Regions from separate parts of the Streptomyces sp. NBC_00670 genome, predicted to be linked through region 1. Evidence: predicted binding sites of a transcription regulator. Region 1 holds the regulator's gene; each other region holds the start of a gene.

Region 1 (2,263 bases):
CGTCGATGCGGATCATCGCGTCCTGGCCGCGGCGGGTGCGCGAGCGCGGCCCGCGCTGCGACGCCGTGCCGAAGAACGCGTCCATGATGTCGGAGAAGTTGCCGAAGCCGCCGGCGCCGAAGCCGCCCGCACCGCCCCCGCCGCTCTGCGAGAGGGGGTCGCCGCCGAGGTCGTAGACCTGCTTCTTCTGCGGGTCCGACAACACCTCGTAGGCGGCGTTGATCTCCTTGAAGCGCTCCTGCGTCTTGGGATCGGGGTTGACGTCCGGATGCAGCTCGCGGGCGAGCCGCCGGAAGGCCTTCTTGATCTCATCCTGCGACGCGTCGCGGCGCACGCCGAGTACGGCGTAGTAGTCCGTGGCCACCTTAAGACTCCGCCAGGATCTGTCCGACGTACCGTGCCACCGCTCGTACCGCTCCCATCGTTCCCGGGTAATCCATGCGGGTCGGTCCGACCACGCCGAGTTTGGCTACTGCCTCGCCGCCCGAACCGTAGCCGACGGAGACGACGGACGTGGAGTTGAGTCCCTCGTGGGCGTTCTCGTGACCGATACGCACGGTCATGGCCGAATCCTTCGCCTCGCCCAGCAACTTGAGGAGCACGACCTGCTCCTCCAGCGCCTCCAGGACGGGCCGGATGGTGAGAGGGAAGTCATGTCCGAAGCGGGTGAGATTGGCGGTGCCGCCGATCATCAGCCGTTCCTCGGTCTCCTCGACGAGCGTCTCCAGGAGCGTGGAGAGGACCGTGGAGACCGTCGCGCGGTCCTCCGGTTCCTCGAACGCCTCCGGCAGGTCCTGGACGAGCGGCGGCACGTCCGCGAAGCGGCGCCCCGCGACCCTGCTGTTCAGCCGTGCCCGCAGATCCGCGAGCGCGGCCTCGCCGAACGGCGCCGGGCAGTCGACCATGCGCTGTTCGACCCGCCCGGTGTCCGTGATCAGCACCAGCATCACCCGCGCGGGGGCGAGCGACAGCAGCTCCACGTGCCGCACGGTCGAACGGGTCAGCGACGGGTACTGCACGACCGCCACCTGCCGGGTGAGCTGCGCGAGCAGCCGCACCGTACGGGCGACGACGTCGTCCAGGTCGACGGCGCCGTCGAGGAAGTTCTGGATCGCCCGCCGCTCGGGCGCCGTCATCGGTTTGACGCCTGCCAGCTTGTCGACGAAGAGGCGGTAGCCCTTGTCCGTGGGGATGCGCCCGGCGCTGGTGTGCGGCTGCGCGATGTAGCCCTCGTCCTCGAGGGCCGCCATGTCGTTGCGCACGGTGGCCGGGGAGACGCCCAGGGAGTGCCGTTCGGTGAGCGCCTTGGAACCGACCGGCTCCTCGGTGCCCACGTAGTCCTGGACGATGGCGCGCAGCACTTCGAGCCTGCGTTCACTGAGCATCCGCGCACACCTCCAGAAGGCCGTCTCCTCGGCGACTGCGTCTGGCACTCCATGTGCGCGAGTGCCAGCATCCCCGGTCCAGTGTACGGCCGGGGGGTACGGCCCGGGCAAGGGCGGGGCCTGCGACGTCGTGCCGCGGGGCGTTGTCGCCGTTAGCGTCCCGGTATGAGCGTGCTGTGGGAGGACTGCGAAACGGCGGCGGGCTGGGAGCGGGTGACGGCCCGGGCCGGACGGTGCCGGCTGCCGCGGTGGGACTGCACGGCCGGACTCGTCGTCGGCGAGGGCGCGGCGCTGCTGGTGGACGCGGGGTCGAGCGTGGCGGAGGGCGGACGGCTGCGCGCGGAGGCCGAGGGGCTGCTGGGCGGGGGCGCGGGCACGGGGCGCGTGCGCCGTGTGACGCATCTCGCGCTGACCCACCCGCACTTCGACCATGTCTTCGGCGCGGCGGCGTTCCCGGACGCGGAGGTGTTCGGCGCGGTCGGCGTCGACTCGGCGTACACGCCGCGCGGGCGGGAGGAGCTGCGCGCGGACGCCGTACGCAACGGGCTGGCGGAGGAGGCGGCGGCCGAGGCGGCGGAGCTGCTGGCCCCGCCCCGCCACCACGTCACCGGCGAGTGGACCCTCGACCTGGGCGGCGGGCTCACCGTGCTGCTGGCCAACGTGGGCCCCGGCCACACCGCGCACGACCTCGCGGTACTGGTCCCCGCGACGACCTCCTCCCCGGAGGTGGTCTTCTGCGGCGACCTGGTCGAGGAGTCCGGCGAGCCGCAGGCGGGACCCGACGCCGTGCCCGCGCACTGGCCGGCCGCGCTCGACCGGCTGCTGGACCTCGGCGGCGAGGACGCGGTGTACGTGCCCGGTCACGGGGCGCTCGTCAA
Region 2 (2,263 bases), 2.0 Mb from region 1:
GACGGCGACGATCTGCCGCCCGTCTTCACCACCGTCCCCACCAAGGACAAGGTCGTCTTCCTCACCATCGACGACGGGGCCGAGAAGGACCCCGAGTTCCTGAAGATGATGAGCGAGCTGAAGATCCCCTACACGGCGTTCCTCAGCAACTACCTGGTCAAGGACGACTACGGCTACTTCCGCACGATGCGGGACCTGGGTGCGGGCGTCAACAACCACACCCTCCATCACCCCTACCTGCCGGGGCTGTCGTACGAGGAACAGCGGCACGAGATCTGCGCCATGCAGGACATCATGCGCAGGGAGTTCGGCAGGCGCCCGGAGATGATGCGGCCGCCGTACGGCAACTACAACCGGGACACCCTGGTCGCGGCGAAGTCCTGCGGCGTCAAGTACGCGCCGATCTGGGACGAGGAGGTCTACGTCGACCACTGGGAGTACCGCGAGGACGACCGGAGCCTGCACCCCGGGGACATCGTCCTCACCCACTTCCGGGGCACGGACGACTGGGACGGCACGATGGTCGACGACATGCGCCGCTTCCTGAACAAGGTCACGGCGGAGGGGTACGCGGTGGCCCGCCTGGAGGACTATCTCTGAGGAGCCCGGGAGGGTGCCTCCGGAACTCCTGCGGTGGCCCCGCGTCCGACACAGCCGCGCAGCGAACTGGCACTCCGCTTGACCGAGTGCTAATCGCAGTCATAGTCTCGGCTCTGGCACTCCCCACCGGAGAGTGCCAACAACGCGACGGGCAGGTCCGGCACCCGCGACGACGGATCGACCTGGTCGCCACCTCAGACAGTTAACCCCGTGAGATCTCCGAAGGGGGAGGTCGGATCGTGACGACCGCCAGCTCCAAGGTTGCCATCAAGCCGCTCGAGGACCGCATCGTGGTCCAGCCGCTGGACGCCGAGCAGACCACGGCCTCTGGCCTGGTCATCCCGGACACCGCCAAGGAGAAGCCCCAGGAGGGCGTCGTCCTGGCCGTGGGCCCGGGCCGCTTCGAGGACGGCAACCGCCTTCCGCTCGACGTCAAGGTCGGCGACGTCGTGCTCTACAGCAAGTACGGCGGCACCGAGGTGAAGTACAACAACGAGGAGTACCTCGTCCTCTCGGCGCGCGACGTGCTCGCGATCATCGAGAAGTAAGTAATTCACCTCAGCATTCGTGCTGTGAGCTGCGCCCCTGGCCCCCCGCGACCTATAAGTAGCCGGGCGTCCGGGGCGCAGTGCCTTTTTCACCCAGATTTCGAAAGAGGGCTCACGCTCCCATGGCGAAGATCCTGAAGTTCGACGAGGACGCCCGTCGCGCCCTCGAGCGCGGCGTCAACAAGCTTGCCGACACGGTGAAGGTGACGATCGGCCCCAAGGGCCGCAACGTCGTCATCGACAAGAAGTTCGGCGCCCCCACCATCACCAACGACGGTGTCACCATCGCCCGTGAGGTCGAGGTCGAGGACCCGTACGAGAACCTCGGCGCCCAGCTGGTGAAGGAGGTGGCGACCAAGACCAACGACATCGCGGGTGACGGTACGACCACCGCCACCGTGCTGGCCCAGGCGCTGGTCCGCGAGGGCCTGCGCAACGTCGCCGCCGGCGCCTCCCCGGCCCTCCTCAAGAAGGGCATCGACGCCGCGGTCAAGGCCGTCTCCGACGAGCTGCTCGCCACCGCGCGGCCGATCGAGGAGAAGTCCGACATCGCCGCCGTCGCCGCGCTGTCCGCCCAGGACCAGCAGGTCGGCGAGCTCATCGCCGAGGCGATGGACAAGGTCGGCAAGGACGGTGTCATCACCGTCGAGGAGTCCAACACCTTCGGTCTGGAGCTGGACTTCACCGAGGGCATGGCCTTCGACAAGGGCTACCTGTCGCCGTACTTCGTGACGGACCAGGAGCGCATGGAGGCCGTCCTCGAGGACCCGTACATCCTCATCAACCAGGGCAAGATCTCCTCCATCGCGGACATGCTGCCGCTGCTCGAGAAGATCATCCAGACCAACTCCTCGAAGCCGCTGCTGATCATCGCCGAGGACGTCGAGGGCGAGGCCCTGTCGACGCTGGTCGTCAACAAGATCCGCGGCACGTTCAACGCCGTCGCGGTGAAGGCCCCCGGCTTCGGCGACCGCCGCAAGGCGATGCTCGGCGACATGGCCACGCTCACCGGTGCCACCGTCATCGCCGAGGAGGTCGGCCTCAAGCTCGACCAGGTCGGCCTGGACGTGCTGGGCACCGCCCGCCGCGTGACGGTCACCAAGGACGACACCACG
Region 3 (2,263 bases), 940 kb from region 1:
CGTTCTCCAGCTTGAGGCCGACCTCCTCGGAGATGACCTCGCCGCCCGTGAGGATGGCGATGTCGCCGAGCATGGCCTTGCGGCGGTCACCGAAGCCCGGGGCCTTGACGGCGACGGACTTGAAGGTGCCGCGGATCTTGTTGACGACCAGCGTCGACAGGGCCTCGCCCTCGACGTCCTCGGCGATGATCAGCAGCGGCTTGCCCGACTGCATGACCTTCTCCAGGAGCGGGAGCAGGTCCTTGACCGCGGAGATCTTGGAGTTGGCGATGAGGATGTAGGGGTCCTCGAGCGACGCCTCCATGCGCTCCATGTCGGTCGCGAAGTACGCCGAGATGTAGCCCTTGTCGAAGCGCATGCCCTCGGTGAGCTCGAGCTCCAGACCGAAGGTCTGGGACTCCTCGACCGTGATGACGCCTTCCTTGCCGACCTTGTCCATCGCCTCGGCGATGAGCTCGCCGATCTGGGTGTCGGCGGCGGAGATGGAGGCGGTGGAGGCGATCTGCTCCTTGGTCTCGACCTCCTTGGCCTGGTCGAGCAGGGCACCGGAGACGGCCTCGACGGCCTTCTCGATACCGCGCTTGAGGGCCATCGGGTTGGCACCGGCGGCCACGTTGCGCAGGCCCTCGCGGACCAGCGCCTGGGCGAGGACGGTGGCGGTGGTCGTACCGTCGCCGGCGACGTCGTCCGTCTTCTTGGCGACTTCCTTGACCAGCTCGGCGCCGATCTTTTCGTACGGGTCCTCGAGCTCGATCTCCTTGGCGATGGAGACACCGTCGTTGGTGATCGTGGGGGCGCCCCACTTCTTCTCGAGGACGACGTTGCGGCCCTTGGGGCCGAGCGTCACCTTCACGGCGTCCGCGAGCTGGTTCATGCCGCGCTCGAGGCCGCGCCGCGCCTCCTCGTCGAACGCGATGATCTTGGCCATGTGAAGTGGTCCTCCCGGACTGGGGTGGATTGCTCCGGACCGCGCCCGCGCCCGCGACGGACGGCACCGGCGGATGGTTCCTTGCCCCACCTCGCCAGGGCCTCACCGACCCGGTCCTTCGTTGTCACTCTCACCGTGTGAGTGCTAACGCCAATGATTAGCACTCACCCCCCGAGAGTGCAAGCGCCACCCCGTCGGACCCGGACAGACCGAAGGGCCCGCGGGCACCCGACGGTGCCCACGAGCCCTTCGTTCACGTCGAACTTTCAGTCGGCGCGCGCGTCAGCCGGCAACGCGGACCATGTCCGCCTGCGGCCCCTTCTGACCCTGCGAGATCTCGAACTCGACCCGCTGGCCCTCTTCCAGAGTGCGGTAACCGTCCATCTGGATCGCGCTGTAGTGGACGAACACATCCGCACCACCGTCGACCGCGATGAAGCCGTACCCCTTCTCCGCGTTGAACCACTTGACGGTGCCCTGAGCCATGCCCAACTCCCCTATTACTGGCCCTTGCACGGACCCGCACTTCGCGGACCCGGGTCAGACCTCACCCCCCAACGGTTGGGGGCGTGCGCCGGAACGCGTCGACCGCGGCTGAATGTATCTGTCCAACTGCCGTCTGCAACAGGTCAGTCGGACGAGAAATCTGGGCACGACGGGTCGGGAATATACGGAGAATTCCCCGGAATTCAGGGCAAGTCGGGCCGCACAAAAGGAGCAATAGTCGCAAAAGGTCCGCACACTTTGGCTACTTCTTGTCGGAAGCGCGGCAGGATCCCCCTGCCCCGGTCACAGAAATCCGGGGCGCGTTCCCCAACTGTACCGTGCTCAACCATGCAGAATTGCCCCCTCCGTTTCTCTCACGGAGGGGGCAATCCGATGAACACACGGTGATCGACATTACCGAAGGTAACGTCAGCCGCTCGACCGCGGGAACCGCTCAGCCGCCGGCCACCGCCGGAATGATCGACACGCCCGCACCCTCCGGCGTCGCCGTGTCGAGCCCCTGCTCGAAGCGGACGTCGTCGTCGTTGACGTACACGTTGACGAAGCGGCGCAGCTTGCCCTGGTCGTCCAGGACCCGGGCGGCGATCCCGGTGTGGTTCTTCTCCAGGTCCGCGATGACCTCGCCGAGGGTCGCGCCCTCGGCGCCGACCTCGGCCTTGCCGCCGGTGTAGGTGCGCAGGATGGTGGGGATGCGAACGGTGACGCTCATGGGGGTGATGACCTCCGGTCGGATGCGAGGCGCCCCGTAGGGGCGCGGTGGGGGAAAGCGGGGCGCGAGCCGGCCGGCTACGCGAGCCCCGCCTCCCGGAAGGAGTCCAGGGACGGCCG

What was found. The regulator HrcA, encoded in region 1, represses chaperone genes, less so after heat shock. The targets are predictions, from matches to a motif close to TTNGCACTCNGNNNNNCNGAGTGCNAA.
Region 2: the regulator HrcA is predicted to act here: its motif matches at 667-693, upstream of groES (co-chaperone GroES).
Region 3: the regulator HrcA is predicted to act here: its motif matches at 1,086-1,112, upstream of groL (chaperonin GroEL).

What each region holds. Positions count from the first base shown of each region.
Region 1 covers NZ_CP109017.1:2,413,656-2,415,918, forward strand. The annotation lists gene dnaJ (molecular chaperone DnaJ) at 1-364, opposite strand, end outside; gene hrcA (heat-inducible transcriptional repressor HrcA) at 366-1,385, opposite strand; gene OIE12_RS10760 (MBL fold metallo-hydrolase) at 1,551-2,263, shown strand, end outside.
Region 2 covers NZ_CP109017.1:4,400,193-4,402,455, forward strand. The annotation lists gene OIE12_RS19625 (polysaccharide deacetylase family protein) at 1-600, shown strand, start outside; gene groES (co-chaperone GroES) at 840-1,148, shown strand; gene groL (chaperonin GroEL) at 1,271-2,263, shown strand, end outside.
Region 3 covers NZ_CP109017.1:3,352,991-3,355,253, forward strand. The annotation lists gene groL (chaperonin GroEL) at 1-928, opposite strand, end outside; gene OIE12_RS14870 (cold-shock protein) at 1,211-1,414, opposite strand; gene OIE12_RS14875 (MoaD/ThiS family protein) at 1,869-2,144, opposite strand; gene thrC (threonine synthase) at 2,222-2,263, opposite strand, start outside.